DNA from 2 places in the Provencibacterium massiliense genome. Region 2 is predicted to be linked to the other one. Evidence: predicted binding sites of a transcription regulator. Region 2 holds the regulator's gene; the other holds the start of a gene.

Region 1 (15,657 bases), on a different contig from region 2:
CCAGCGCAAGCGCCCGCTCCCCGCCGCCCGGGCGGGAGAGCAGCATGGCGGGCAGGGCGGCGTTAAAGATTGAAGCGGTCAGGTTGATGATGGATAAAAACAGAATCAGGTCGAGAATGCCCCGGTTGCGGCGCAGATACCGCAGCCCGGCCGCCGCCGACTGGAGCACCGACTCCTGCCTCTCCCCGTCCCGCGGCGGCTGAGGGATCCGGATCAGGCACAGCAGCGCCAGGAAGGCCAGCGCGAACGAGCCGAGGTCCACCCAGATGACCGCCCGTAGTCCCAAAAAGCCGTAGAGCGCGGCGGCGAAGACCGGGGTGAGGATGGTCACCAGCGAATTGGAAAGCGAGCGCAGGCCGCCGACGCGCTGGTACTGCGCTTTCGGCGCCAGCAGGCTGACCGCCACGTCCGAGGCGGGCTGCTGCACCGTGTTCATCAGGCCGTTTAGGGCGTTGAGCAAGTAGAGATGCCAGACCTCGAGCCGGCCCAATGTGAGCAGGATCAGCACCGTCAGGGTGCACAGCGCGGCGACGCTGTCGCAGACCAGCATGGTGCGCCGCTTGTCCCACCGGTCGCTCAGGGCCCCGGCGAAGATGCTCAGCAGCACATAGGGCGCATAGGAGGCGACCGCCAGCAGGGAGGTCACCAGCGCCGAGCCGCTGCGCTGATAGGCCCAGAGCACCAGTGCGAAATTGGTCATGGCGCTGCCCAGCCCGGAAAGGGCCTGGGTGCTCCAAAGGATCAGGAAAGCACGCAGCTCCCCAAAGGATGTACGAAAATTTTTAAACATGACTTTGCCCCTCGTTTCAAAAAATCATCCTGAAACGTGCAAAGCCCAGCGGACGAATAAAAGTGATCCGCTCCGTGTAGTCTCGTCCGGTCTCAGACCTTGCACGGAGGGGCGACAATACAGAGTCTCATCCCGCTGCTCCTTTCTCTTGCGGCCGGTTGAAGCGGATTCTGGCACGTGGCCCAGAACAGGCCGCCAAACCATCATAGCATAATTTTTGCCGCTTGCCTATAGGGACGCTCGACCGGCAGGGCGGTTGTGTGATAGAATATAAAAAACTGTGTAAAAAAGTGCATGGCGGTGTTTCATTGTTTCATCACTTTCTCCCACATATGGCAGGACATTGTCTCGGACTTGCGTCCGAGCCATTCCAAGAATGCTTTGCATTCTTTAAATTATTGCATGGGAGAATCACTTATGACACAGGAAAACTACAATTACCGTACCAGCCCTCTCTTGCTGCGCAATCAGTTTGATGGGGCCGATATTTGGAAAATCCCCCTCATCCCCAAGGCAGAATTTTCCGAGGCGGACTTTGAAAACCTGCGGCTGATTGGCTTTGACCGTACAAAGCTGGAGAACAATAATCTTTTGGAACGGATGGTGCACTTTTTCCTCTACGACTACAAATTTGAGCGGGTTTGGAAGAGCCCGGACAGCGACATTGAAAAGCTGCGGCGCTATCGCGCCGTGCTCTCGCCGGACTTTAGCATCTACACGGAAATGACTCCGGTGCTCCAGCTCTACAACGTCTTCCGCAACCGCTGGTGCGGCGCATATTTTGCCAGCAAAGGCATGCGGGTGGTCCCGACCGTGAGCTGGGGGGAAGAAAACACCTTTGATTTTTGTTTTATGGGGATCCCCAAAGGCAGCACGGTGGCGGTTTCCACCTATATGGTGAGTGCGCACGGCAACCACGCGGATCAAAAGGAATTTTTTCTCAAAGGCTATCGGGAGATGATGAGGCGGCTGGAGCCTCAGCGGATCATCTGCTACAATGAGCCGTTCCCCGAGATGGAGGGGAACATCATCTTTGTCGATTATGAGCTCTCCTCCTGGAAATATCAAAACGACGATTATGTCCCATCCAAATATCTTCCCTATATCCTCGGGGAGAAGCCGCTGCCAAAGGACAGCGGTATCGTGATTAAGTCGGGATACATTCCGTCCAACCCGTCCGCCCATAAGGGGATGGGCAGCGCCCACGGCGGCAGGTGGACGCCTGCGAAACCGGATGACGAACGTTTTGTGGGTAAACCGGGTGAGATAAAACAATCTCAGACAGGCGGAAGAGGAGGAGGCTATCACAGAGAAACCAAAATAGGAGAAGGCGGCAAGGCGATTATAGAAAGACATCATTCGGTTCACGGTAATCCAGCAAAACATACTGATCCCCACGACCACATCATAGATTGGTCTAAGGGCTTTCCAGACCTAGAGCCGCCGATTAATTATCCGGACGGCGCTCCGGTATTTAAAAAATATGGAGGGTTAAAGACTATGGACGATATGATCACATTCGTGCCGGACAACCGATCCGAGGAACAGCGTTTGGAGGACAACCGCTTTAAAACCATCAGCGAGTTTAAATGGAGCGTACAATGTGGGGCAGAAATCGAATTTGTTTGGAAGGACAAGACCTTTGGCATCTTTTCAAAGCTCCAAAAAACGCCGGACTCCCCCATTCAAATTTTAATCACCCAAGTCCTGATCGACAATCCCGAGGCGACCGAGGGGTGGTACGACACCCCGGACGAAGCGCTCGAATACGTCGTCGACGGTGAGCGGCTGCGCGACATCATCACAAGGGTGGAGGTCACCGACCGCACCATCTGATCCCGGCAGCATGCCAGCGCCCCGCGGCTTATAAAGCTGCGGGGCGCTTTTTGGATTACAGCATTTTTTTGAGGTACTGCCCGGTATAGGAGCGCTTGCAGGCCGCCACCTTTTCGGGGGTGCCGGTGGCCACCACCCTACCGCCCTCGTCTCCCCCCTCGGGCCCGAGGTCGATCACATGGTCGGCGGTTTTAATGACATCCAGATTGTGCTCGATCACCACCACCGTGTTCCCGGCGTCCACCAGCGACTGGAGCACCCCGATGAGCTTGTGCACGTCGTAGGTATGCAGCCCGGTGGTCGGCTCGTCCAGCACATAGATGGTCCTCCCGGTGGAAACCTTGGCCAGCTCGGTGGCCAGCTTCACCCGCTGCGCCTCGCCGCCCGACAGGGTGGTCGCCGGCTGGCCGAGCTTGACGTATCCGAGCCCCACGTCCACGATGGTTTGCAGCTTGCGCCGGATCTTGGGCAGCGGGCCGAAGAACTCGAGCGCCTCCTCCACCGTCATCTCCAGCACGTCGTAGATGTTCTTCCCCTTGTATTTGATCTCGAGCGTCTCCCGGTTGTAGCGGCTGCCGCCGCACACCTCGCAGGGGACGAAGATGTCGGGCAGGAAGTGCATCTCGATCTTGATGATCCCGTCGCCCTCGCAGGCCTCGCACCGCCCGCCCTTGGTGTTGAAGGAAAAGCGGGAGGCCGTGTAGCCCCGGGCCTTGGCGTCGGCGGTTTGGGCGAACAGCTCGCGGATGTCGTTAAAGACCCCGGTATAGGTCGCGGGGTTGGAGCGCGGGGTGCGCCCGATAGGCGACTGGTCGATGTCGATGATCTTGTCCAGGTGCTCAAGCCCCTTGATTTCACGGAACTTCCCGGCCTTGCCCTTGGCGCCGTTCAAATACTTCGCTAAGTGTTTGTATAAGATTTCGTTGACCAGGGTGCTCTTGCCCGAGCCGGAAACGCCGGTCACCGCCGTGAAGGTGCCGAGCGGGATCTTCACATTGATCTTTTGCAGATTGTTCTGCTCGGCCCCCAGGATTTCCAGGGTGTTGCCGCTGCCTGTGCGGCGGGTGGCCGGCACCTCGACCTTGCGCGCGCCCGAGAGGTACTGGCCGGTCAGCGACTCCTTGCAGGCCATGATGTCCTCCACCGTCCCTTGGGCGACCACCTCTCCCCCATGTACCCCGGCGCCTGGGCCGATGTCCAAAATCCAGTCCGCCTGGCGCATGGTGTCCTCGTCGTGCTCCACCACGATCAGGGTGTTGCCGATGTCCCGCAGCCGTTTCAGGGTGGCGATCAGCTTGTCGTTGTCCCGCTGGTGCAGCCCGATCGAGGGCTCGTCCAGGATATAGAGCACCCCCACCAGGGAAGAACCGATCTGGGTTGCCAGGCGGATACGCTGGCTCTCGCCGCCCGAGAGGGTCGCGCTCGAGCGCGAGAGGGTGAGGTACCCAAGCCCGACGCTGCGCAGGAAGCCCAGCCGCTCACGGATCTCCTTTAAAATCTGGTCGGCAATGCGCATCTCATGCTCGGTAAAATGTTGGTGCTCAAAGAAGTCGAGGATCCCCACCACCGACAAATCGCACAGCTCGGTGATGTTACGCTCCCCGATCAGCACCGAGAGCGACTCCTTTTTGAGCCGCCGCCCGCCGCATTCGGGGCAGGGCACCGCGGTCATCACCGAGGTGATCTCCTCGCGCATCCAGTTGCTGTTGGTCTCGCGAAAACGCCTCTCCAGGTTGTTGACGATCCCCTCGAAGTCGGTCATATATTCCCCGGTCATCGCCCCGCTGCCGCGTACCACCTTGAATTTCTTTCCGCCTGTGCCGTAGAGCAGCACGTCCAGCGCTTTCTTCGGCAGCTCGCGCACCGGCACGTCCAGCGAAAAGCCGTACGCCTCGGCCAGGCCCTCGTAGTACATCGCGCTCATCGAGTCGGGTGCGTAGTACCAGCCGCTGGCCTTGATCGCGCCCTCGCGGATCGAAAGCTCCTTTTTGGGGATAATGAGATCGGGGTCCACCTGCATGAAGGTGCCCAGCCCCGTGCACTTGGGGCAGGCGCCGAAGGGGTTGTTAAAGGAAAACATGCGGGGGTTTAGTTCCTCGATGCTGATTCCGTGCTCGGGGCAGGCAAAGGACTGGGAGAAGAGCATCTCCTCCCCATCCTGCACATCCACCAGCACCAGCGAGCCGGTCAGCGAAAGGCAGGTCTCGATCGAATCGGCCAGCCGGGTGCGGATCGTCTCCTTGACCACCAGCCGGTCCACCACGATGTCGATGTTGTGCTTGAAATTCTTTTGCAGCTTGATCTCTTCGCTTAATTCGTACATGTTCCCGTCGATCCGCGCGCGCACATAGCCGCCGCGCCTGGCGCGGTCGAGCTCCTTGGTGTGCTCGCCCTTCTTACCCCTCACCACCGGGGCCATCACCTGGATCTTGGTCCCCCCGGGCAGCGAAAGCACCTGGTCCACCATCTGGTCCACCGTCTGCTGCTTGATCTGGCGCCCGCAGACCGGGCAGTGCGGCACGCCCACCCGCGCATAGAGCAGCCGCAGATAGTCGTAAATCTCGGTAACCGTGCCCACGGTGGAGCGCGGGTTTTTCGAGGTGGTCTTCTGGTCGATCGAAATGGCGGGCGACAGCCCCTCGATCTGGTCCACGTCGGGCTTGTCCATCTGCCCGAGGAACATCCGGGCGTAGGAGGAGAGGCTTTCGACATACCGGCGCTGCCCGTCGGCATAGATGGTGTCGAACGCCAGCGAGGATTTGCCCGACCCCGACAGCCCGGTGAAAACGATCAGCTTATCGCGCGGGATGGTCACGTCGATATTTTTCAGATTGTGTACCCGCGCGCCCTTTATTACAATTTTATCAGTCGCCAAAAAAATGCCTCCCAACAGCGAACATACTTTCGTTTCTGATTATAGCATAATCTTTTTAGAAGTCAATTGTCTTGAGCGTTCGCTCAAGACAATTTAAGAACGCCTTGCGTTCTTTGAACACTTCGAGTTCTTTTAGAAGGTTTTCCTGCCTTTTTTGGGTAAGGGCAAAGTTTGTAAAAAGCGGGCAAACATGCTATAATCCTTCTAAATTCGATAAAAAAGGAGCTATCCTGATGATTTACGGCATCATCGCGGCCCTCGACGAGGAGCTGCTGCCCCTGCTCGAGCGCACCGAGGTCCATGAAAGCAAGGCCTGCTGCGGCACCACCATCTACCGCGGCGAGCTCGGGGGACGGCAGGCCGTGCTCTGCAAATGCTCGATCGGGACCCTCAACGCCGCCATCTGCACGAATATCGTGATCCGCGAGTTCGGCGCCACGGCGGTGATCAACACCGGGATTGCCGGGGCCCTGGGCGAGGGAGTACAGGTGCTAGACCTGGTAATCTCAAAGGACGTCACCCGCTACGACATCGACGCCCCGATCTATCATAAGTATTACCCCTTCACCACCGTCTATGAGGCGAACGCCATTTTGGCCGGGCGCGCCATCAAAGCCGCCGAAGTGCTCCAGAAGCCGGACGGCGCCCCCGTGCTGGTGCACCATGGGCGGGTGCTCACCGGGGACCACTTTGTGGAGAGCTCGCAGATGAAGCGGGAGCTAATCGCAAAGTATCGGCCTCTCTGCTGCGAGATGGAGGGCGCCGCCGTCGCCCATGCGGCGCTGGTGAACGACTGCCCCTTCCTCGTGATCCGGGCCATGTCCGACTGCGCGGACGAAAACGCCAACGAGAGCTATGACAATCTGATCAGCCACGCCGGCTTGCTCTCAGCCCGGACGGTGCTCGGCATCCTCGCGCGGGACGACGGGAGCGCGCTCTGATGTACCGCGCGTACCGTGTATCCCGTGTGCTCGCGGCGTTCCTTTCGGCCGCGCTGCTGCTGAGCGGCTGCGGAAAGGGAGAGGAGTCCCCTCCCCCGCCCGCCGCGTCCTCCCCTGCCGCTTCTTCCGAAGCGGATATACAGGAACCCGCGCAGGCTTTGCAATCTTCGCGCCCGCAGGGGCCCTACCCCGCCCCGCTCTCTGTTCTGGGACCGCAGAGGGTGGACCTCGAGCCTCTATTTGACAGCTACTACGGCACCTTCCTGCAAATCCCGCAGGAGAGCACCTTCAGCTTCACCTTCGCGCCGGGGACGGCGCTCAATTTCCTGCGCGTCTCCCCGATCGGGCGCTGCCAAATCAAGGTGGAGGCCGGGGGCCAGGTGCTCTACGACGCGAATACGGAATCTTCCTCCCCCCTGCCCAAAGAGGGCCTGACCGGCGGGATCATCTGCCGTTTTGACGACACTGAGGCGGACAGGTTTACCCTCACCGTCACCCCGCTCGAGGAGGGGGTATGTCTCGATGAAACCGCCTTCGGGCTGCTGGAACAGGGCCTGCCCGCCTCGGCCTATCTGCCCGCCTCCACTAAGCCACAGGCCCTCGGAGAATACCGGGAGAGCCTGGCGCTGCTGCGGCAGGTGACGCTCATCACCGGCACCTGCTGGGACGCACAGGGCGAGGTGCAGGTGATTGATCAAAACTACCCCGCCCTGCTCGCCGCCCTGAAGGAGTATGCCGGGGAGGACGGACCCAAGATTTTAAGCACCTTCTATCCCGCAAGAGAGCTGGTGCGCGCCGGGAGCGCCGGGGAGAGCGTCGCGACCCCCGAGCGCCGCAGCGCGCTGATCCGCTCGCTGATCGCCCACTGTGAGGAGTACGGCCTTGACGGGATCGACTTCGACTGGGAGACCCCGAAGGATGAGTCGGAGTGGGCCTTCTACAGCGCGCTGATCACCGAGGCGGCAAAGGCCCTGGAGGAGCGCGGGCTTCTGCTCAGCGCCGCCCTCTATCCCGGGGACTGCCAATATCTCAGCTCCGAGGCGGTGGCGGCGCTGCCGACGCTCAATTTGATGGCCTACGACCAGTTCGACGACGGCGGGCGGCATTCCACCTATCTGGCGGCCTACGAAGCGGCCGCCAAGGCGCGCGGGGCGGGCTTCGCCCCTGCACAGCTCTGTCTTGGCATCCCGACCTACGGCCGGCCGCTGGATGGAAGCGCCAGCTGGCCGCTCTACCGGGACGCGGCCCTCAGCTATGCCCAAAATGAAGCGGACGGGGCCTATTATAATTCCCCGGCCCTCGCGCGGGACAAGGCCGCCTTCGCGGCGCTCGAGGGCTTCGGCGGGGTGTTTTTATACCACCTTGGCGGGGACCTGCCGGCGCCCGACCGTCTCTCGCTGCTGCAAAGTCTTCGCTAGAATGGAGGGATGCCGGATGGAACAAAACGCGCTAAACGCGCAAAGCTCCCGTGAGGAATGGCTCTCGCGCTTCTGCCTGCCGCTGCTGCGTTGGTACGAGCGCAGCGCACGGGTCCTCCCCTGGCGGGAGGAGCCCACCCCCTACCGGGTCTGGGTGAGTGAAATCATGCTCCAGCAAACACGGGTCTCGGCGGTGCTGCCTTACTTTGAACGCTTTTTGGCGGCGCTGCCCGATGTCGCCTCCCTGGCCGGGGCAGACCCCGAGGCGCTCAGCAAGCTCTGGGAGGGTCTCGGGTACTACAGCCGGGTACGCAACCTGCAGCGCGCCGCGCAGATGATTATGGAGCAGTACGGCGGGGAATTCCCGCGCCGGTATGGGCAGCTGCGCGCCCTGCCCGGGATCGGCGACTATACCGCCGGGGCGGTCCTCTCGATCGCCTTTAACCTGCCCTTTCCCGCCGTGGACGGCAACGTGCTGCGCGTCCTCTCGAGAGTTTGTGCCGATAAGCGGGATGTCACCGCCCCCGCCCTCAAGCGGGAATGGGCAGGGCTGCTCAAGACCATTTACCCCGAGGGCCGGGCGCGGGACTTCACCCAGGCGCTGATGGAGCTGGGGGCGATGGTCTGCCTGCCGAACGGCGAGCCGCAGTGCCTTTGCTGTCCGGTGCGGGAGAGCTGCGAGGGCTTCCGTCTCGGGCTCTGGAGCGAGCTCCCCTATAAGCCCCCAAAGGCTCCACGCAAAATCGAGGCGCGCACCGTGTTGCTCTTGTGCCATGAAGGAAGGGTGCTGCTCCACCGCCGCGCTCCCGGCGGGCTGCTGGGCGGGCTTTGGGAACTGCCGAATTTTGAAGGGGCGCCCACCCTCTCCCAACTTCAGGCGTCGCTGGAGGAATACGAGCTCTCTGGCTGCGCGCTTTCCCCCCTGGGCGAGGCAAAGCATATCTTTACCCATCTCGAGTGGCGGATGACCGGGTATCTTGTCACCCTCCCTTCCCCCATCCTGCTGCCGCAGGATTATGTCTGGGCCAGCTTACAGGAGGTTGAGGAGGTCTATGCCCTGCCTGGAGCCTTTAAAATGTATCGCTCGGTGCTACCAAAATTGCTGTAATATCTGTAACACCTCATGCAACACTTTGTGTTGCATGAGGTGTTTTTTATTCTTATTATTCTAAACAACTAATATAACACATTATTTGTTTTAATTTTTAGAACAATTTTTGTTACAGTATCAACAATAAATTTTGATAATTTATTGTTACAAATTATGTGTCTTTTTATTTGATTCATTTTTTGTAACATTTCATATTATTTTTTTGTTTCAAATTATGTTTCTGATTTATGATAATTATCTGTTTCTATTTTTGTTTCCCGGTTCGTTTCCTGTTCTTTTTCTTTTCTTCGCATGGCTTTTGCTTCTTTTGTCAACCTCTTCGCTCGCATTTCTACAGCTTTTGGCCTTCTTATGCGTTATAATGGATACTGGACAGGCTCACCCCCAGCACAAGTATTGAAACTTAATCTGTAACAAATTATATATTTATTTTGTATCAATTTAGATACATATTTTGATTCTATTTTTTGATCTAATTTTATATCATAATTATAATCAAAAACTATTGCAAATTCTGTGTGAATTATGATACAATAATATATAATAAATCACACACAATTTATGTTTCAAATTAGAATGTAACATATTATGTTTCGCTTTCTGTTAATTATATTGCCTCAAAACTTGTGCTCCAATTTCAGAAGGGAAGGGTCCTCATTATGGGTAAGGTTATTTCCATTGTAAACAACAAGGGAGGTGTGGCCAAGACCACCACCGCCTTCAATCTCTCCTGCGCGCTCTCACGGCTGGGAAAGCGGGTGCTGATGATTGATCTCGACCCGCAGAGCTCGCTGACCATCTATTGCGGGCTCGAGCCGCTGGAGCTCAAAAAATCGATCTACGATGTGCTCACCAACCATTGCGAGGCCAAGGATGCGCTGATGAATTCGCCCATCGAAGGGATCGACATCATTCCCGCTTCAATCGACCTGTCCGCCGCCGAGGTCGAAATCGTGGGCAAGATCGGCCGGGAATTCATCCTCTCGGACAAGCTGGCCCCCGTTGTGGAGGGCTATGACTACATCGTCATCGACAACTCCCCCTCGCTCGGGGTGCTCACCGTCAACAGCCTGATCGCCTCGGACTACGTCATCTCGCCCAGCGAGCCGACCTATCTGGCGCTGCGCGGGCTGGAGATCCTCACCTCGACCATCAACCAGGTGGTCTCCTTCAACGGCAAGCTCAAATTCATGGGGGTGCTGATCACCATGTATGACCCGCGCACCAGCCACCACGCCGAGGTGATCGAGGAGCTCAAGAAGAGCTATCCCACCTTTAAGACGATGGTCAAGCGCTCGATCCGCTTCTCGGACAGCTGTTTAAGCAGCCAGTCCATCTTCGACTATGCCGGGGACTCCTTCGCCGGCGCGCAGGCCTATCTCGACTTTGCAAAGGAGGTAATCGACTATGCCGGCTAAACGCACGTCCCTGCAGGACCGGGTCCAAAAGGACCGGATGAGCCGGGCGATCTCCGCCTTCGTTTCCACCCCGGTGGCAGGGGAGGAACCCGAATACCCGTCTGATGAAACCGCCGCTGTGGCGGAAACTGCCGGTCCGGTCGGCGCCACTGGTGCGACCGGGCCCACTGAGCCTGCCGGAGCAGCCGCCCCCGTTGGGGCGATCGGCCCTACCAGGCCGGTGGAAACCGCCAGCCGCCCCAAGCAGCGGCTGGTCTCGACCGAGCGCAATATCATCATCGGAGGGCGCAAGTACTCGACTATCTACTATGACACCGACATCGTCAAACGGCAGGCCTATCACCTGCGGGAATCGACCATTGAGAAGATTGCACTGGTAACCAAGATGTCAGGGATGAAGAAAGCGGAATTTGTGGATTTTCTGCTCAGCTGTGCGTTGGATGAGATTCTGGAGGGAGAGCAAAACCTTTCCACCGATTTATAAAAGGGCGGAAGAAAGATACCTCTTTCTTTTCTATCTCTTTTTAATTATTTTATTATTTAAGGGCTCGAGATCGGCTTTTACAAGCCGTTCCCGGGCCCTTTTGCGGACTTTTCTGGTGCTGTCGCGGACTTTTTTGGTGTTAGCTAGGCGGTTTCTGTTGTTGAATTGGGACAAGCATGGTGTTGAAAACTTTTTTGGGGGATAACCGGGTAAACGGAATGGGACTTTTCTGGTGGGAAAGGGCGGGAGTTTTATTGGGACTTCTCTGGTGCCGCGAGGGATAAGGAAGAATCCATATTGGGACGGATATGGTGTAAACGGCCTGGAAAGCCGTTTTTTATTGGGACCTTTTTGGTGTCCTGATAAAAAAGCATTGGGACTTTTCTGGTGTTGTAAGAAATAGCCGGCAGCCCAGCGGAAGGGGAGGGGAGAGCAGACTTTATTGAGACTTCCTTGGTGTCGTTTACAGCAAACCACGATGGACAAGCCGTTTGCGGAGGGCGATCCTATTGGGACTTTTTTGGTGGCGCTGTTTTTAGGCGGCTTTCAGGCCAAAGGGAGCGGTTTTGGCTCTGGGATGGAGTAGACACGGGCCAAAATCAGAAAACCAGGAGAAAATGGAGTTGTAGAAAAAAGGGGGAAGAGGTTCTATTGGGACGGGATTGTTGTACGCGCAAGGTTTATTTTTCACACAAAATAAAAAAAACACTCGGATTTTAGCGAATCTGCCGTAAAATCCAAAGTGGTATTTGTGCAGAGAGACGGTGAAATCTGGTGGAAAACATACTGTAAAGAGGAGAGGCATCACAGCAGGAGGCTTTGACCGGCCAACTGTGTGGAAGGGCGGAGCCTTTACAAAGGTGGGGAATGGTTGGGGGTAAAATTTGCCGTGGCGGCTTGCCAGTAAAAGGGGAAGGGGTGTATAATAAACAGGAGTGCTTCGCGCCCTGTGGGAAGAAAGATAGACTGGAGGAACCATCTTGCTCATTTACATCCTCAATCTTGTGTTGATCCTTGCATTGGCCTGGCCGCTGTGCATACATAAGCCGACGCCTAAAAAGAAACTTTGCTATCTTGCCGTCACCTTCGGGGCCCTCTTCCTGCTGGCGGCCCTGCGGCAGGGGATCGGCAACGACTACGATACATACATCGAAATCTATCAGCGGATCGGGGCGACTCCCGTATCGCAGCTCTGGGCCATGCCCGAGGAAAAGGGTTATGTGCTACTGTGCAAGCTGCTCTCCTTGATCAGCATGGATACCGTCTTTCTCTATGCTGTGATGGCGCTGCTTTGCCTAGTGCCGGTCGCCTGGTTCATTTACCGTTACAGCCCGAACGTGTGGTTGTCCACCTGGCTGTATGTCACGTTGACCTTCTTCTATGGCACCATGAACTTTGTGCGCCAGAATCTGGCGGTGGCCATCCTGCTGCTTGGCTTCCCGCTGCTGCGCAGGCGCAAGATTCCGGCCGCGCTGTGCTATGCCGGAGTGATCCTGCTGGCCTGCACCTTCCACAAGAGTGCCATTATCATGCTGCCCATCCTGCTGGTCTGCTATATCCCGCTCAAAAAATGGGTGCTGGGCACCTACGCGGGGCTGGCGCTGGCGCTCTACGTCACCAGCGGTTATATCATCGACTTTATCACCGATTATATCTATACCCAGTACAAAGGGAAAATATACCTCGAGCTGGGGTTCGGGTTCCATTTTCTGATCGTCCCGGCGCTGATCCTGCTGCTGGCGCTGTGCACCCAGAAAAAGGTTACCGAACGGTACCCCGACGGCGGACTGATGGTCAATATGATGCTCTACAGCTTCTTGATCTGGTTGTTTATCACCAAGCATTTTGTGCTGGAGCGCTTCTCGCTATATGTCTATATCTTCGTGCTGCTGGCGGTGCCGATGGCCTGCGAGACCTTCGCGCCGGACAATGCGATGATGGAGAAATATCAAAGCCTTCGGGAGGAGCTGCGCCAGGCGCGCTCGCTCGGCGGCAAGAGCCCAAAGCTCAAAAGCCTTTCGCGGCAGTTCGGCGCCATGAAGGAGACGGTCGCCCTGCAGCAGGTCTATTACTGGTGCGTGGTCGGCGCAGTACTGGTGGCGACCTTCTGTTACCAGGTGTTCGGGATGTACGACGGGACCAACGGCTTCCACGGGGTTTTTCCGTACCATTCGTTTGTCGGATTTTTGGAGCGGCTGCCTTAACAGAAAGAAAAGCCCCCACCAAACACGGTGGGGGCTTTTTAAATGCCATTGTTTTGTGGCGAAGTCCTGGTTTGGGCTTCTGGTGTGGTATCATTGTGGAAAAGAGGATAAATAGTTTGATTAGGATAAAATTTTTCTAGTACTTAAAAGTACTTACAGAAACACCTGCAGACCCAGATATGCCATACTAATAACAGAAAACGAGACATTGGAGTGACTGTAATGACGGCATTATATTTCAGTCGTGACGAGGACTACGGGCAGGTCGAAATCAGGATCGAGGAGGTGCTGCGCCGGGCCGGGATCAGCAAAAACCGGCTTGCGCACCTTGCGCTTATGCAGCGCAGCCAGCTCAACGTATACTGTAAAGGGGAGGTCCAGTGGGTCGATCTGGCCATCCTGGCGAGGCTGTGTTGTGCGCTCGGCTGCACCGCCGGGGAGCTGCTTTGATACCGGGAACCGCAAGGGGAGGGAGACCGGGAAAAATAATTGGGACACACCCTTGACAAAAGTCCCAATGTCGGATATACTTAAAATGAGAACATATATTCGCGCATTGGGGTGGGGGTTTTGGTAAAAGAGGAACAGCGGCGTCCGGTGACCAGCGACCCGCGGGTGAAACGGGAGCTGCTCGAGGCCTGGGGCCAGGAGGGCGGCTATCTGGACCGGCGGGCGCTGGACATCGAGGAGAGCCGCAATTACAAGGTCACCAAGGCGAATGTGCTGATCCAGAAGACGCGCTATTCGCTGACGCTGCAGGAGCAGAAGGTGATCTTATACCTGATCTCCAAGATCGGGATCGACGACCGGGAATTTCAGACCTACGAATTTTCGATCAAGGAGTTCTGCGACATCTGCGACATCACGCCGGACAGCAGCTACAGCTACCTCAAGGAGGTCACCAAGAAGCTGCGCGATAAGAGCTTCTTTGTGCGGATCAACGACCATGAGGAGATCCTGCTTTCCTGGCTGTCCACCTGCCGCTACAACCGCAAGCAGGGGACCATTACCCTGCGCATCTGCGAGGACATGCGGCCGTTTTTGCTGGAGCTCAAGAAGCAGTTCACCTCCTATCACCTGATCAATGTGCTCTCCTTCAAGTCGAAGTACAGCATCCGCCTTTACGAGCTGATGAAGAGTTATTCGTACCTGGGGAAGATGTCGGTCGGGGTGGACGAGCTCAAGGAGCGGCTGGACGCGCAGAACTACATAAACTTCAAGGATTTCCGGGTCAAGGTGCTGGAGATGGCGGTGGGGGAGATCAACAAGTACAGCGACATCTATGTGACTTATGAGACGGTGGCGCGGGGACGCAAGATCGTGGAGCTGAAGTTCACCATTGAGCCGAACGACTCGCTGGGGGTGCTCGCCCACCGGATCGACACGCTGTATAAGCACTGAACGTGCAGACACTGAGCATGCAGACATTGAAACAAAATTGTAACAGGGTATGTATCAATGATTGATACATACCCTGTTTTGCTTTGCTTCGGGACTTTAAAGGGATTCTAAAGGGTCCAAGGCGCCGATGGTGCCTGCTAAAGTACAACCCCCGCCTGGCGCAGGGCCTCTTTCAGCGCCGCCACATCGCCCGTAAAGACGAACCCATCCATTCCGCAGGCCCTGGCCGCATCGATGTTCTCCTCCCGGTCGTCGATGAAGAAGCACTCCCCGGGATCCAGTGAAAAACGCTCAAACAGCCGCTGATAGATCGCCGGGTCGGGCTTTATCAGCCGCTCGTCGGCTGAGACGAGATAGCCGTCGAGCGGGGGAATCTGCTCCTTGATCGCCCAGAAACGGTGGGACACGTTGGAGAGCAGGTACCGCCGGTAGCCCGCCTCGCCGAGGCTTTGGGCCAGCGCTTGCATTTCCCCGATCGGAAGCAGGCAATTGATCCATCCGCGCAGCAGCGCGGCGATCCCGTTATGTAAGCGCTCGGGGAGCCGCCGGCAGAACACCGGGATCAGCTCCTCCTCGCTCGCTTCGCCGCTGTCCAGTTTAATCCATTCGGGATCGCGCACCACCCGCTCCACCAGGAGGCGCACATCCTCCTCGGGGAGATCGGGCGCGCAGCGGCGCACGATATATTCGGGCGAAAAGGTAACCAGCACCTGGCCCAGGTCAAATACAATGTTACGGATCAAATCGGTTGCTCCTTTCTATAATGGGAGGATTCCCCGGATGACATGCCACAGCGGCGGTACCAGAAGGGCCGGCAGCATGTTGGCCACCCGGATTTTGGCGTCGGCCGCGTAGTTGAGGCCGATACAGATGATCAGTGCGAAGCCGGTCACGCTGATGTCCCGCAACAGCTCCCCCACCAACACGCTGCGCAGCTGGCCCGCCAGCAGGCAGATGGCCCCCTGGTAGAGGAAGACCGGCACCGCCGAGGCGAGCACCCCGCTGCCCAGGCTCCCGGCGAGTACCACCGAAAAGGCCATGTCCATCAGGGACTTGGTCACCAAAATCGAGATATCTCCGGTCAGCCCGGCACTTAACGAGCCGACCACCCCCATCGCCCCCACGCAGAAGAGGGTGGAGGCGCTGACGAACCCGGCGGTGAAGCCGCTCATGCGAAAG
Region 2 (15,657 bases):
GTCATCTCGGCGGCCGACCTGTTCTATCCGGTGGTCAGCGGCAATATCATCGACGAATACATCCCCCAGAAGAACCTGCGCATGCTACTGATCTGGTGCGCGCTGCTGCTGGGGATCTACATTCTGCGCAGCGCCTTGAACTACGTGGTGCAGTACTTCGGCCACATGGTCGGGGTGCGCATGCAGGCGGACATGCGGCGGGACCTCTTCTCCCATTTACAGTCCCTCCCCTTCTCCTACTTCGATAAAAACAAGACCGGCGCCATCATGTCGCGGATCGTCAACGACCTGATGGAGATCAGCGAGCTGGCCCACCACGGGCCGGAGGACGTGTTCATCTCGATCGTGACCCTGGCCGGGTCCTTTGTGCTGATGTGCATGCGCAACATCCCGCTGACTTTAATTATCTTCGCCTTTATCCCCTTCCTGGTCTTCTTCGCCATGCGAAAAAGGATCAAGATGAACAACGCCTTCGCCCGCCGGCGGGAGGAGGTGGCCGGGATCAACGCCACGGTGGAAAATTCGATCTCGGGGATCCGGGTGGCCAAGGCGTTCCAGAACCTGGACAACGAGCTGGAAAAGTTCGCCTGCTCGAACAATTCCTTTGTGGACGCCTGCCGCCAGAGTTACCGGGCGATGGCCGAGTTCTTTTCCGGGATGGACCTGCTAAGCAACCTGATCATGGTGGTGGTCCTCCTCTCGGGCGGCCTGTTCGCCATCTACGGGCAGATCACCCCCGGGCAGTTCGCCTCCTACATCGTCTTCGTCAGCATGTTCTTTAACCCCATCAAGCGCCTCATCCAGTTCGTCGAGCAGTACCAGACCGGCATGACCGGCTTCAAGCGCTTCTGCGAGATCATGGACGAGCACCCCGAGGACGACGACCCCGGCGCGATCGAGGCTCGCGACGTGCGGGGGAATATCCGCTTTCAGGACGTCACCTTCACCTATGAGGGGGACAAAAACCAGATTCTACACCATCTGTCGCTCGACATCCGGGAAGGGGACACCGTCGCGCTCGTCGGCCCCTCGGGTGGCGGCAAGACGACGCTGTGCCACCTGATCCCCCGCTTTTATGAGATCAACTCCGGCGCGATCACCCTCGACGGGGTGGACATCCGCCACCTTAAGCGCGCATCCCTGCGCGCCGCCATCGGGATCGTGCAGCAGGAGGTCTTCCTCTTCACCGGCACCATCCGGGACAATATCGGCTACGGGCGAAGCGACGCGGGTGAAAGCGAGATCGTCGAGGCCGCCAAGCGCGCCAACATCCACGACTACATCCTCTCCCTGCCCGAGGGGTACGACACCTACATCGGCGAGCACGGGCTCAAGCTCTCGGGCGGGCAGAAGCAGCGCATTTCGATTGCGCGGGTCTTCCTCAAAAACCCGCCCATCCTGATCCTGGACGAGGCCACCAGCGCTCTGGACAACGTGACCGAGCAGATGATCCAGTCCGCGCTCGACGAGCTCTGCCGCGGGCGGACCACCATCGTGGTGGCCCACCGGCTCTCGACGATCAAGAACGCCGACCGGATCGTGGTGCTGACCGACGAGGGGATCAAGGAGCAGGGCACCCACGACGAGCTGCTCGAAAGAGGCGGCATCTATGCCGGGCTCTACCGCTCGCAGTTCAGGGCCTAGGGCGATGATGGAACGTTTACTGAAAAGGGGCCTTTGCACCTTCGAGCTCAAGGTCATCGCGCTCGTCTGCATGACCTTCGACCATGTCGCCTTCTTCCTCTCCCCCGCGCTGCCCATCCCCTGGTGGTTCCGGCTGATCGGGCGGATCGCGGCCCCCCTCTTCATCTTCCTGAGCTGCTGGGGGTTCGATTACACCCACGACCGGGTGCGCTATATCCGCCGGATGTTCTGCTGGAGCGTCGGGATGGACCTCTGCACGGCGGTGATCAACTTCCTCACAGCCGGCCGGGCCGAGGTGAGAATCGACAACCACATCTTTTCCACCCTCTTTTATATCCTTTACTATCTCTACTGGATCGAGCGGCTGCGCGCACGGGAGACGGGGAGGAGCCGGCCCGTGAAGCCCCTGCTGGCCATCGCTCTGCCCTTCCTGCTGCCGCCGGCGGCCTCCCTCCTGCTCGCCATGCTCACGGCAAATCTTGGCAAGGGACCGCTGCGCAGCCTCCTGCTCGGGGTGCTGAGCGCACTGCTGCCCTGCCCGCTCTTCGTCGAGGGGGGCGTGCTGCTCGTCGCCTTCGGGGTGATCCTCTACTACCTGCGAAACCGCCGGCGGGGGATGATCATCTTTTACTGCGTCTTCTCCCTGCTGACGGGCGGGCTGCAGAGCTTCATGATCCTCGCGCTGCCGCTGCTGCTGCTCTATAACCACCGGCAGGGCCGCAGGATGAAATACTTCTTCTATCTCTACTACCCCTTGCACGCCTATCTGCTCTACGGCTTGCAGCTTTTGCTGCTCGCCCGGGGAGCATAGAGAAGGCCGCGGCAGGCATGCCTGCCGCGGCCTTTGTATATCTCACGCCGGGTCGGGGGCGGAGCGCCCGGTGGTATAGTCCCCGGTGAAGGCGCTGGGCGGGAAGTATCCTTCGGCCGCGAGGATGGGGGCGTCCTCCACCGTGACCGCCGCGCCGCCCGCCGAAAAGGTCAGCGTCCCACGGCTCCAGCCGCCCCCGCTCAAAGCCGGGAAGGAGGCTGCGCCGCTCCCAAAGTCCGCAAAGGAAAAGGCCCCGGCCGCCGAGGTGCTGTTCGTGCCGAACAGGTACATCGTGCCGCCGCCCGAGACCGGCGGGTTGCAGTAATAGCATCCGCTCGCCGAATTCTTCCCATCCGAATCGCGCCCGCTGATCCCGCCCCGGTAGGTGGCGCTGACCAGGTTGGCCACCGCATAGCAGCGGTTAAACGGGGAGGAGGCGCTCGCCCCGGTGATCCCCCCGGCGTTCGGGTTCCCCCCGTTTCCCGAGGCGCGCGACCCGACCCCAAAGCAGTCCCAGACCGGGCCGACCGTGTTGCCGAACACTCCGCCCGCGATGTCCGAGGTGGAGGTGGCAGAGCAATTGATCGTGAAGCAGTTGCTGGCGTTATAGACGTTTGAGGAGATCGGCCCGGCGGTGCGGTGGCTGCGCACGGTGCAGTTTACCGCGCCGAGGTTTTTGACCTCTCCCGAAGCGAAGGTACTGAAAATTCCGGCCCGCGTATTGGTCACATTGGTGACGTCGAAGGAGACGTTTTTGATAAGATGAAAATTCCCGTCGTAGTAGGCGGACAGGTCGTTGCCCGCCGACAGGCCGATCGGGTACCAGTTGCCGCTCACCGACACCCCGCCGATGGTGTCGTCGGGCGTCGCGTCGTACCCCTCGGCGGCAAGGTCGATGTCGCACATCTGCCGGTAGTAGCTGCCCGCCTTCAGGTGGTGGGCGTTGTTGAGATGCTGCAGCTGCCGGGCGTTGTAGATATAATAGGGCCGCTCGTAGGAGCTGCCGTCGCGCCCGTCGCCGTAGCCGCTGAAGCTCTGCTCGGTCGCGGTGTCCACAACGGCTCCCCCGCAGCAGGCGATGGGCGGCAGCTCGTAGATATATTCATAGTCCGGCGCCTGCCGCGTCACCGCCAGGTCCAGCCCCTCCCGTCCCGCCTCGGGCTGCGCGGTGACGCTGACCGAATAGGCCGCGTTGCGCGCCGGGAATTCCCCCTCGATTCTGGCGAGGTACCCTTCCCCGCTCCTTTGGGCGTAGCCGCTGCCGAACAGCGCGCCGGTATCCTTGTCCTTCACCTCGACGAAGTAGCGGGTGGTGCACCCGCCCGGGGCGATGGGCACCTCGATCACCCCCGCCTGCGCGAAGGCGCCGGGGGCATAGCAAAGCATCAGCACCCCCGCCGCCAAGATGGATAACAGCCGTTTCATTCGCCACATCCCTTCCCTTTTTATATTATTAAAATGACCACCAGATACCCTTTCTATCGGTCGCCGCCGGGACGGGAACCCCTGCAAAATGAGGCTTCTCCCTTGCAAATGCTGGCAAAACAGGGTATAATTAGGCTGTTATTGGAAATAGATAGGGATTTGCTTTTAAAAAGCAAGGATTTGCAAGCCGGATTTGACCGTCAGAAAGGGTAGCTGACGGTCTTTTTCATGTGCCGGCAAAACCGGGGCGAATCCGCTTGACTTCTGGTCCGATTCGCCGTAAAATGAAACAGTATATCGAGTCCAATAAGAAAAATTTATATGACGGAGGGTTTCGCGTGCTTTCCAATACAGAAAAAACAATGGAAAAGATCGTCAATCTCTGCAAGAACCGGGGCTTTGTCTACCCGGGCAGCGAGATTTACGGGGGGCTTGCCAACAGCTGGGACTACGGCCCGCTGGGGGTGGAGTTCAAAAACAACGTCAAGCGCGCCTGGTGGAAGAAATTCGTACAGTGCTCGCCCTACAACGTGGGGCTGGACAGCGCGATTTTAATGAACCCCGAGGTGTGGGTGGCCTCCGGCCATGTGGGGGGCTTCTCCGATCCGCTGATGGACTGCAAGGACTGCAAGACCCGCCACCGCGCCGACCAGCTCATCGAGGCCCAGGCGGGGATCTCGCCCAACGGCTGGAGCGATCAGCAGATGATGGACTTCATCAAGGAGAAGGGGATTTCCTGTCCCGAGTGCGGGTCGAAGAACTTTACCGACATCCGCAAGTTCAACCTGATGTTCAAGACCTTCCAGGGCGTGACCGAGGACGCCAAGAGCGAAATCTTCCTGCGCCCCGAGACCGCGCAGGGGATCTTTGTCAACTTCGCCAACATCCAGCGCACCACCCGCAAGAAGCTGCCCTTCGGCGTCGGCCAGATCGGCAAGAGCTTCCGCAACGAGATCACCCCGGGCAACTTCATCTTCCGCATCCGCGAGTTCGAGCAGATGGAGCTCGAGTTCTTTTGCAAGCCGGGCACCGACCTCGAGTGGTTCAAGTATTGGAAGGATTACTGCCACAACTGGATCCTCTCGCTGGGGATCAAGGACGAGAACCTGCGCCTGCGCGACCACGACCCCAAGGAGCTTTCCCATTACTCCAAGGCGACCACCGACATCGAGTACCTCTTCCCCTTCGGCTGGGGCGAGCTGTGGGGAATCGCCGACCGCACCGACTTCGATTTGACGCAGCACCAGGAGCACTCCACCAAGTCCCTGGAATACTTCGACCAGGAAGCAAATGAGAAGTACATCCCCTATGTCATCGAACCCTCGCTCGGCGCCGACCGCGTGGCGCTGGCCTTCCTGTGCGAGGCCTACGACGAGGAGGAGGTCGGCGAGGGCGACACCCGCGTGGTCATGCATCTCCATCCGGCGCTGGCCCCCTACAAGGCCTGTGTGCTGCCGCTGTCCAAAAAGCTGGGCGAGCAGGCGGGCAAGGTCTATGAGCGCCTCGCGGACCTCTTCCCGGTGGACTACGACGACGCCGGCTCGATCGGCAAGCGCTACCGCCGCCAGGACGAGATCGGCACCCCCTTCTGCATTACCTACGACTTCGAGAGCGCCGAGGACGGCTGCGTGACGGTGCGCGACCGCGACACCATGCAGCAGGAGCGCATTGCGATTGACGCGCTGCCCGGGTATCTCGGGGACAAGATGCATTTTTAAATTCCCCCAAGCCAAAATGAAAGTGCGTACCGCCCAAGGGCGGTACGCACTTCTTGCAGCTGATAGAGTTTCCGAGAAAGGATTTTAAAACACATGCTCCAAAACATTTTCGATTCCCATGCCCACTATGACAGCCGGCAGTTCGGCCAGAGCGATCAGGGCCTGCCCGACCGGGACGCGCTGCTCGGCGCCATCCTCCCGCGCGCCGGGGTGCGCCGGGTGATGAACGTGGGCAGCGACTACCCCTCCAGCGTGCAGAGCCTGCGGCTGGCCAAGACGTATCCCTTCGTCTCCTGCGCCGTGGGGGTCCACCCCGAATCGGCCAGCGATCTTGAAAACGGATGGCTCGAAAAGATCGAGGCGCTCGCCGGGGAGGGCGAGGTGCGCGCCATCGGGGAGATCGGGCTGGACTACCACTACGAGCCCTACAGCCGCGAGGACCAGCTCGCGGTCTTTAGCGCCCAGCTCGAGCTGGCGGGAAGGCTGGGGCTGCCGGTGATTGTCCATTCCCGGGACGCCGTGCAGGACACCATGAACCTGCTGCGCGAGTACCGCCCGAAGGGGATCGTGCACTGCTTCTCCGGCTCGGCCGAGACGGCGAAGGAGGTGGTCGCGCTCGGAATGTACGTCGGCTTCACCGGGGTGGTGACCTTCAAAAACGCCAAGAAGGCCCTGAAGGCCGCCGAGGCGGTGCCGCCCGAAAGGCTGCTGGTGGAGACCGATTGCCCCTACATGGCCCCCGAGCCGCACCGCGGGCAGCGCTGCGACTCCTCGCTGCTGCCCTTTACCATCGCGGCGCTGGCCAAAATAAAAGGGGTCGGCGAGCAGGAGCTCGCCGACCTGACCTACCGCAACGCCTGTAAAGTTTACGGCCTCCCCGACGACCTTTAGGTCTCAGTGGAAGGGATATAGCGGCTGATGATCTCCATGGCCGCCTCGTTGTCCTCGAGCATCAGCATGATCAGGTAGGAGCCGTAGCGGTAGATCTCGGCCTCCTGGGCGATCTTGTGCGAATCGAGGATGTCGTAGCTTTCGCTCTTGCGCACCCGGTCGAGCTTGATCGCCTCGAGGTTTTCACGCACGACGTCGTAGCTCGACTCGTAGGGCTTGATGATATACACGTCCGCGATCCCATAACGCCCGGAGGAGTAGCGCACGTAGTACTCCTCAATGTCGTTCCACAGATCGAACCCCAGGGTGTCCTCCATCAGGTCGTCGTCGGCCACCGTGACCTCTTTGATATCAATGTCGCGGTAGATCTCTTCGATCGCCCCTTCGGGGTCCGCCGCTATACTGACCTTGGGCAGGTCCTGCTGCGGCGGCGCCTCCTCACTCTCGTTTGCGCCGCAGCCGAACAGCGGCAGCGCCACCAATATCACCGCCAGAAGGGCGGAACATATTTTTTTCATCCAAAACCTCCGCGCCGCCTTCGGGCGGCATTGTTCGTCGCGTGTGGGCATTCTCCCGGTCCCCGGACGGGACAGGGCGATATTTATAAGTATAGCTTTTTTGAGACCGGTGTCAAGCGCGGCGGAATATCCACGCCCCCGCACCCGTAAAATGAACAGAGAGCTTTGCGGCGGCCGCCCAGGATTTTTCCCGGTCCAAAGAAAAAGGGCCGCTGCCAAAAGCAAAGGGGCGCGGCGTCGATTCCCGGCCCAAAGAAAAAAAGCGCGCCCCTTCTTTACTTTTCACCGGGAAATCGTTATACTTAGTAGTAACGCGATTTGACTGATGAAAGGGCTGGAAGTAACTTGCAGCAGTATGGAATTTGGATTGTAACCGGCGTGCTCGCCGTCGCGCTCCTGATCGGGGCGTGGTATCTCTACCGCTACCTGCTCTACCGCAGCGGGAAGCTGGGGAAGCAAAAGGTGTCCGCGGCGCTCAAAAAGTTCGGCGTCATCCGCAACTTCAAGGTGGTGGACGACCTCAACCTCTCGTATAACGGCCGGGCGGCCCACATCGACCATATGCTGATCGGCTTCTTCGGGATCCTGTTCGTCAGCACGGTCAACGATACCGCCGAGTATTACGGCGACGCAAAAAGCGAGGGCTGGACCCAGGTGACGGCCAAAACCCGCAAAAAGATGCCCAACCTCATGCAGGAGAACCTGCACAACATCGACGTGGTGCGGGAAATCTTCTCGAAGAACGACATTTACAACATCCAGATGGAAGGGGTCACCGTCTTCTGCGGCAGCGTCAAAAAAAGCCTGATCGGGATCACCGGGGCGCAGGGGCTCATGACCTTCAAAAAATTCAAGGCCTATCTCGGCAAAGCCAAGTTCGATAAGGACAACGACGTGGACGTGCCGGGGCTCTACGGGCTGATCATGAAGTATAAAGTGTAAGGACGGCCGGGACGCATCTGCGTCCCGGTTTTCTGGTACCCGCTCCTGCGGGACGGTCAGGGTTTCCGATTGTCCACCTCAAAAAGACAAACGTTTTGTGCAGAGCGACATATTTTGCAAAATCCATTGACTTTACCCGGACCCGCACCTATAATAAGAAATATATCATCGCACTAAAGTGCTGATATACAACCCGCTTTACGCGGGCGCGGGGCGCTCTCGCGTCACGCAACAAAATGATGACTGGAGGCAATGTTTTATGGCTAGGGTTTACAATTTCTCCGCAGGCCCGTCCATGCTGCCCGAGGCGGTGCTGCGCCGGGCGGCCGACGAAATGCTGGACTACGGTGGATCAGGGCAATCCGTGATGGAGATGAGCCATCGATCTAAGGAGTACGGAGAGATCATCGGCGGCTGTGAGGCGTTGCTGCGCAGTACGATGGGGATTCCGGACAACTATAAGGTGCTCTTTTTGCAGGGGGGCGCGTCCAGCCAGTTCGCCATGGTGCCGCTCAACCTGCGCAAGGGGGGCAAGGCCGACTTCGTGCTGACCGGGCAGTGGGCGAAAAAGGCCCATTCCGAGGCCAAGAAGTTCCTCTGCGCCAACGTGGTGGCCGACAGCTCGGACAAAACCTTTTCCTACATACCCAAGCTGGATCCCCAGAAGTTTGATCCGGACGCCGACTATTTCCACATCTGCTACAACAACACCATCTACGGCACCCGCTTCCATGCGCTGCCCGACACCGGGAAGGTGCCGCTGGTGGCGGACATGTCCAGCTGCATCCTCAGCGAGCCTGTCGACGTCTCCCGCTTCGGCGTGATCTATGCCGGCGCGCAGAAGAACATGGGCCCGGCGGGGCTGACGGTGGTGATCATTCGCGAGGACCTGATCGGAAACGCCGACGAGAGCGTGCCGACCATGTTTAACTACAAGACCCATGCGGACAACGATTCGATGTACAACACCCCGCCCACCTATGCGATCTACATCTGCAAGCTGGTGCTCGAGTGGCTGCGCGACGAGATGGGCGGCCTTTCGGGGATGAAGGCCCAGAACGAGCGCAAGGCCGGGATGTTTTATGACTACCTCGACTCCTCCGCCCTCTTCAAAGGGACGGTCGACAAGGCGGACCGCTCGCTGATGAATATCCCGTTCGTCACCGGCGACGAGGAGCTGGACAAAAAGTTTGTCAAGGAGGCGGCCGCCGCGGGGTTCGTCAACCTCAAGGGGCACCGGAGCGTCGGCGGGATGCGCGCCTCGATCTACAACGCCATGCCCGTCGAGGGCGTTATCAAGCTAATCGAATTCATGAAGGAATTCGAGCGCCAGAACGGCTAAGCGCCGCTTCTGAAATAGAAGGAGGAACCCGACTTGTATCAAATCAAGCTGCTCAATAAAATTTCCCCCTCGGGGCTGGATGTCTTCCCCAAGGGGCAGTACTCCTACGCCGAGGAGGCGCAGAGCCCCGACGCGATCATGGTGCGCTCGGCCTCGCTGCACGAGTATGAATTCGAGCCGTCCATCAAGGCGGTGGCCCGCGCGGGCGCGGGGGTCAACAACATCCCGATCGACCGGTGCAGCGAGCTTGGCATCGCCGTCTTCAACACCCCGGGCGCCAACGCCAACGCCGTCAAGGAGCTGGTGGTGGCCGGGCTGCTGCTCTCGGCGCGCAAGGTGGTGCCGGCCATCGAATGGCTCTCCACCATCAAGGACGAGGGGGACGCGGTCCCGGGCCTCGTCGAAAAGGGGAAGGGCAAATTCGCCGGGCCCGAGCTTAAGGGCAAGAAGCTGGGCGTCATCGGGCTGGGGGCCATCGGCGTGATGGTCGCGAACATCGCCCGCCACTTCGAGATGGAGGTCTACGGGTACGACCCGTACATGTCGGTCTCGGCCGCCTGGGCGATCTCCCGCTCGATCAACCACGCCTCCTCGGTCAAGGAAATCTTCGAGACCTGCGACTTCATCACCCTGCATGTGCCCCAGACCCCCGAGACCAAGGGGATGATCAACACCGAGTCGATCAGCACCATGAAGCACGGGGTGCGCATCCTCAACTTCGCGCGCGGCGGGCTGGTGGTCAATGCCGACATCCTCGCCGCCATCGACGAGGGGAAGGTCGCCTGCTATGTCACCGACTTCCCGAGCGCCGAGCTGATCGGCCAGAAGAACGTGGTGGTCATTCCGCACCTGGGCGCCTCGACCCCCGAGTCGGAGGACAACTGTGCCACCATGGCCGCCGAGGAGCTGCGCGAATACCTGGAAAACGGGAACATCAAGAATTCGGTCAACCTGCCCTCCCTGTCGATGGAGCGCAGCGGCAAGGTACGCCTCGGGGTCATCCACCGCAACGTGCCCAACATGATCTCCCAGGTCACCCAGACGCTGTCGGACGCGCACATCAACATCGGGAACATGACCAATAAATCCCGCGGCGACTACGCCTATACCCTGGTGGACGCGGACAGCGACCTGCCCGCCGGACTGATCGACACCATGCAGAAGATCGAAGGCGTCATCCGGGTCACAATTTATTAACCCCTCCCGGGGGTTCCAAGGGGTGTGACACACCCCTTGGCAGAGGTTTGGAGACGGCGTCTCCAAGGTCTTTATTCGTCAAGGCCCGGAAGAGGGGAATCAAACGCTCCGGTGGAGCGTTTGAGGGGAGGAACCCAAGGGGGTTCCTCCCTTCTTTTCTTACACCCCAAAAGGGGAGGGAACGGCTTTTGCCGTTCCCTCCCCCTTTTATCCCTGATCCGCTCAGCCCTGGCCGGTCACGAGCCGCAGAAGCAGCTCGACGATCTTCTCCATCGACTGCACCGAAATATACTCGTAACGCCCGTGCATGTTGTGCCCGCCCGCGCAGATGTTCGGGCAGGGCAGTCCCATGTAGGACAGGCGCGAGCCGTCGGTCCCGCCGCGGGTCGGCTCGACGATCGGCGTGATCCCGAGCTCCACCATCGCGGCCTTTGCCGCCTCGATGAGCTCAAAATGCGGCTCGATCTTCTCGCGCATGTTGTAGTAGCTGTCCCGCAGCACCAGGTTCACCGTCCCGGCGCCGTACTTCTCGTTGAGGTAGTCGGCGATGGCTTGCAGGGTATGCTTGCGTTTTTCAAAGAGGCCCCGGTCGTGGTCCCGCACGATGTAGTGCAGCCGCGTGCGCTCCACCGACCCCTCGAAGCCCTCGAGGTGGTAAAAGCCCTCGTAACCCTCGGTAAAGGCGGGAGCCTCTTGGGGCGGGAGCATGCTATGAAATTCCATCCCGATCAGGATGGAATTTTTCATCTTGTGCTTGGCGCTGCCGGGATGGATGTTCACTCCGCTGATCTGCACCTTGGCATCGGCGGCGTTGAAGGTTTCAAAGCTCAGCTCCCCGAGCACCCCGCCGTCAACCGTGAAGGCGACATCCGCCCCAAAGGCTTTCACATCAAAGAAATCCGCCCCCCGGCCGACCTCCTCGTCGGGGGTGAAGGCGATTTTAAGCGGCCCGTGCGGAAGCTCGGGATGGGCCATCAGGATTTCGGCCAGCTGCATGATCTCGGCTACCCCGGCCTTGTCGTCCGATCCGAGGAGGGTGGTCCCGTCGGTCACGATCAAATCCTGTCCGACATACTGGCCCAGCGACTCGAACTCCTCCCGGCGCAGCACGATCCCCCGCTCACCGTTCAGCACGATGTCCCCTCCGTCGTAATCCTTTACGATCCTGGGCCTGATGTCCTCCCCCGAAATGTCGGGCGAGGTATCCATGTGGGCGATCAGTCCCAGCACCGGGCCCTTCCTCTTGACGGTGGCGGGGATGGTCCCCATCACATAGCCGTTGTCGTCCATGCGCGCGTCCGCGATCCCCAGCTCCTTCATCTCGCGCACCAGCTCCTCGCCCAGCGCCTTCTGCTTTTCGGTGCTGGGGAAGCAGTCCTGCTCGGGCAGGGACTGGGTGTCAAAGGAAATGTACTTCAAAAAACGCTCGGTCACATTGCTCACAGGAATCCGCCCCTTTCTAAAATCACTCAAGATACCGCAAAACCGCGACCACCTTGCCCAACACCGACATCTCGCTGACCAGGATCGGCTCCATCGTGCTGTTGCGCGGCTGCAGGCGGTAGTGCCCGTCCTCGCGGTAAAACTCCTTGACGGTGGCCTCGTCCTCGATGAGCGCCACCACAATGTCCCCATTTTCAGCCGAAGGGGTGCGCCGGGCGACGATGTAATCCCCGTCGAAGATCCCCGCCTCGATCATGCTCTCCCCCTTGATTTGCAGCGCAAAGAGCTCGTCGTGGGTGTAGCGCCCGGTCTCAAAGGAGATGTATTCCCCCGTCTCCTGTACCGCCAGGATGGGCGAGCCCGCCGTGACCACGCCGAGCATGGGCACGCGCAGCGTCTGGGTGCCCTGCCCGCCGGGATGGAGCACCCGGATGGAACGGTTCTTGGCGTTCTCGCGGCGGATATAGCCGCCCTGCTCGAGCTCGTTGAGATATTTGTGCACCGTAGAGGTGGATTTGATATGGAGCTTCTGGCAAATCTCCCGCACCGAGGGCGGGTATCCCTCATTGTCGATGTTCTCTACAATGAAGGCCAGCACCTGCCTGTGTATGTCGCCGATCGCGCCCATAAGACCCCTCCTTCGCTTTCTTGGCAATCGCCACTCTGTGGTTATTATAGCATACTCATGCGGCAAACGCAAACATATGTTTAAATTTTCTTTAAGCCTCCTAAAACGGATTGTTCAGAATTCATCGAATGTTATTTAAACGTTTATTCACAACGCTTTAACAAACAATTCCTGCAACCTTGTATAATAAAAGCATACCCGGTGGATATGAAGGACCTGCCGAAGGGAACGGATTATCCAAACGCTATGCCGCAGCGTTTCGGGTATTGCTCTACCCTCCTCAAAACACACCTCAAACAAAGAAAAAAGCCGCCATACGTATGGCGGCTTTTTTCTGTCCCGCGTCTTTTAAACGGCGCGGAGGCGTGCTATAATTTTTACATTGCCACTGGAAAGTTAAAAAAGGCCGGGAGGGGAAACGTTTGCGCCCCGACATAAGCTCCCGGGAAAGGAATGGTCATCAACATGTCCCATTTTGAAAAACAGCTGTCCACGCGCTCCATTTATGATGGACGGATCGTCCACCTGCGTACCGACACCGTCGAGCTGGAAAACGGCGAGCAGACGCTGCGCGAGGTGATCGACCATCCGGGCGGGGTGGGAATCGTCGCGCTCGACCGCGAGGACAACGTGCTGCTGGTACGGCAGTTTCGCTACCCCTTCTCGCAGGAGCTGCTGGAAATACCGGCGGGCAAGCTGGAACGCGGCGAGGACCACTACGTCTGCGGCCTGCGAGAGCTGCAGGAGGAGACCGGCTATTCGGCCAAGACCTTCCAGTATCTCGGCTGCCTCTACCCCACTCCGGCCTATCTGACCGAGATTACCCATCTCTACTACGCCCGCGACCTAACCGCCGGCGGACAGAAGCTGGATGAGGACGAATTTCTCAGCGTGCTGCGCCTTCCCTTCGCGCAGGCGGTGCAGATGGTGCTCGACGGCGGGATCCCCGACGCCAAAACCCAGGTCGGCCTGCTGCGGGTGGATGCCTTGCGCCGGCAGGGCAAACTCTGATTTGTGATTGGGTACAAAATATAGAAACCACGAAAGGCGGCTCTGTACACAGCCGCCTTTCGTGGTTTTTACATCCCCGCCTATTGGTATGGTTCACCTACACAAACCATACCAATAACTATAATATATTATCTTCCAAATGTTTGCAATTGGTTTTTCGAATTTATTTCTAAGTGTTTTTAACAAATATTAGTAATAATTTTTGGATATATCTCACAACCTTATCGCCAAGTTCGACCATTTTCTCCTGTGATTCGAGAAAATACCCCGGGTACGAACACCGCGCGAGGAAAATCATTCCTCCTCCGGGCCGAACAGCCAGAGCAGGAAGGTGACCACCATCGCCGCAGCCGAGACCGCGATGGCCGTTTTCCGCAGGATCTCCAACCGGGTCACCCGCAGGAAAGTCTGGGTGTGGAAGCCGTCGGTGACGATCTGGTCGAACTCGTCCTCGAACTCCTCGGTCGAGACCACAAGCGCCGGGCCGTACTTCGGGGCGATCACGTCCACCGACAGGTCCCGCTTCCCCCGCCCGGCCCTGTGCAGGGAACGCATGATATATCCGGCGGCATATTTCGCCGTGAGAGACACGGCCAGCATCGCCGCAGAAATTTTCATCAGCAGAATTCTTTTCTCTCCCAATGTCCGGCGCCCCCTTTCATTTTCTCTTCCTTCACTAACTTTGCCAAAAAGGATTAAGCCCATTCCCTTAGGCCCAAACTTTTATCGGGCAATTCGCCGCTGCTATTATAGTAACACAGGAGCGCGCATAAAATCAATGCGGACCGGATGAATTTATTGCGGCGGGAGAAAAAGTATGGTATACTCGAATTGGAAATTATTTCTTATTATCCGCTGCAAAAACCGGCGGCGGTAGAACAGGACTGCTAAGATGGACAAGCGTTTAAACGGGCGGGTCTGGCTGCTTGACGAGATTCGTGGGGTCGCGATCCTGCTGATGGTGCTTTACCACACCGGGTACGACCTGGTGGCCATCTTCGGGCTGGACTTTCCCTTCTTTTTTTCGCGGGGGCTCAACTTTGTGCGGGACCTGATGGCCGGTACCTTCATTCTCCTCGCCGGGTGCGCCTGCCGCTTTTCCCGCAACAACCTGCAGCGGGGACTGAGCGTCTTTCTGTTCGGTATGGCGATGACGGCGGTCACCCTGCTCATCATCCCCGAGCAGCGCATCCTCTTTGGGATTTTGCACCTGCTGGGGCTGTCGATGATCCTCTTTCCCTTCCTGCGGCGCGCGCTGGACAGGCTGCCGCCGCTATGGGGGTTCCTGCTCTTCGCCGCGCTGTTTTTGCTGCTCTTTCGCGTTCCGGCGGGACAGGTGCTCGGCCTGCCCCTGCCTAGCGCGCCGTATGAGCTGCGCTTTTTGTTCCCGCTAGGGTTCCCTGCCCCCGCCTTCTATTCCAGCGACTACTTCCCTATCGTCCCCTGGATGTTCCTCTTCTTTGCCGGGAGCTACGCCGGAATCCCCATCAAGGCAGGCAGGTTCCCTTCCTTCTTCTACCGCCAGCACAGCGAACCGCTGTGCTTTATCGGGCGGCACACCCTCTGGATTTACGTGCTGCACCAGCCGATCATCTACGGCTTGCTCAGCCTGATTTTTAACGTCCTTCTCGCATAACACGGTCAAAGGGGGAATTGGCCATCAAACGGATCATTCTGCTGCTCACGGCGGTCTTTCTGCTCTACAACCTCGAGGCGCACCTGCGCTTTGAGGTCAGCTTTCCCCTGCCTGAGCAAAGCGGCATCGAAATCTACAACCAGTTTCTCTCTTCGCTGCAGAGCGGGGTCATCCAAAAGCGCAGCACCATGCTGCGCAGCAAATACGACCTGGTCAACACTGAGGAGGAAAACATCCGCTTCTCCCGCGAGGGCGGGCGGCTCTATCTGACCTATCAGCACCGTTACCCCGCGGTGTTCTGGAGCTGGCCGACCCCCAATTACTACGACTCCGACCGGTATTATTACCAGCTCAAGGGGGACTGGTTTTACGACCGGTTCGGCTATTTCGACGACCAGGTCCGGCTCGGATATTTTTCCATCCCGCCCGAGGTGCTCGACGGGTTGAGCCT

What was found. The regulator LexA, encoded in region 2, represses DNA repair genes until DNA is damaged. The targets are predictions, from matches to a motif close to CNAACANNTGTTNG.
Region 1: the regulator LexA is predicted to act here: its motif matches at 5,520-5,533, upstream of uvrA (excinuclease ABC subunit UvrA).

Annotation. Positions count from the first base shown of each region.
Region 1 covers NZ_FWCH01000007.1:79,573-95,229, forward strand. Annotated here, with positions in the region: gene B5477_RS00690 (MFS transporter) at 1-790, opposite strand, end outside; gene B5477_RS00695 (DUF4417 domain-containing protein) at 1,145-2,626, shown strand; gene uvrA (excinuclease ABC subunit UvrA) at 2,682-5,501, opposite strand; gene B5477_RS00705 (5'-methylthioadenosine/adenosylhomocysteine nucleosidase) at 5,735-6,442, shown strand; gene B5477_RS00710 (glycoside hydrolase family 18 protein) at 6,442-7,860, shown strand; gene mutY (A/G-specific adenine glycosylase) at 7,877-8,968, shown strand; gene B5477_RS00720 (ParA family protein) at 9,631-10,389, shown strand; gene B5477_RS00725 (hypothetical protein) at 10,379-10,873, shown strand; gene B5477_RS00730 (EpsG family protein) at 11,854-13,077, shown strand; gene B5477_RS00735 (helix-turn-helix domain-containing protein) at 13,300-13,527, shown strand; gene B5477_RS00740 (replication initiation protein) at 13,648-14,478, shown strand; gene B5477_RS00745 (HAD family hydrolase) at 14,616-15,221, opposite strand; gene B5477_RS00750 (DUF554 domain-containing protein) at 15,237-15,657, opposite strand, start outside.
Region 2 covers NZ_FWCH01000012.1:1,373,607-1,389,263, forward strand. Annotated here, with positions in the region: gene B5477_RS11645 (ABC transporter ATP-binding protein) at 1-1,644, shown strand, start outside; gene B5477_RS11650 (TraX family protein) at 1,649-2,455, shown strand; gene B5477_RS11655 (hypothetical protein) at 2,498-3,880, opposite strand; gene B5477_RS11660 (glycine--tRNA ligase) at 4,219-5,598, shown strand; gene B5477_RS11665 (TatD family hydrolase) at 5,692-6,489, shown strand; gene B5477_RS11670 (DUF4358 domain-containing protein) at 6,486-7,007, opposite strand; gene B5477_RS11675 (nuclease-related domain-containing protein) at 7,353-7,949, shown strand; gene serC (3-phosphoserine/phosphohydroxythreonine transaminase) at 8,209-9,291, shown strand; gene B5477_RS11685 (phosphoglycerate dehydrogenase) at 9,325-10,488, shown strand; gene pepT (peptidase T) at 10,711-11,931, opposite strand; gene lexA (transcriptional repressor LexA) at 11,954-12,559, opposite strand; gene B5477_RS11700 (NUDIX domain-containing protein) at 13,025-13,570, shown strand; gene B5477_RS11705 (hypothetical protein) at 13,865-14,212, opposite strand; gene B5477_RS11710 (heparan-alpha-glucosaminide N-acetyltransferase) at 14,463-15,206, shown strand; gene B5477_RS11715 (hypothetical protein) at 15,224-15,657, shown strand, end outside.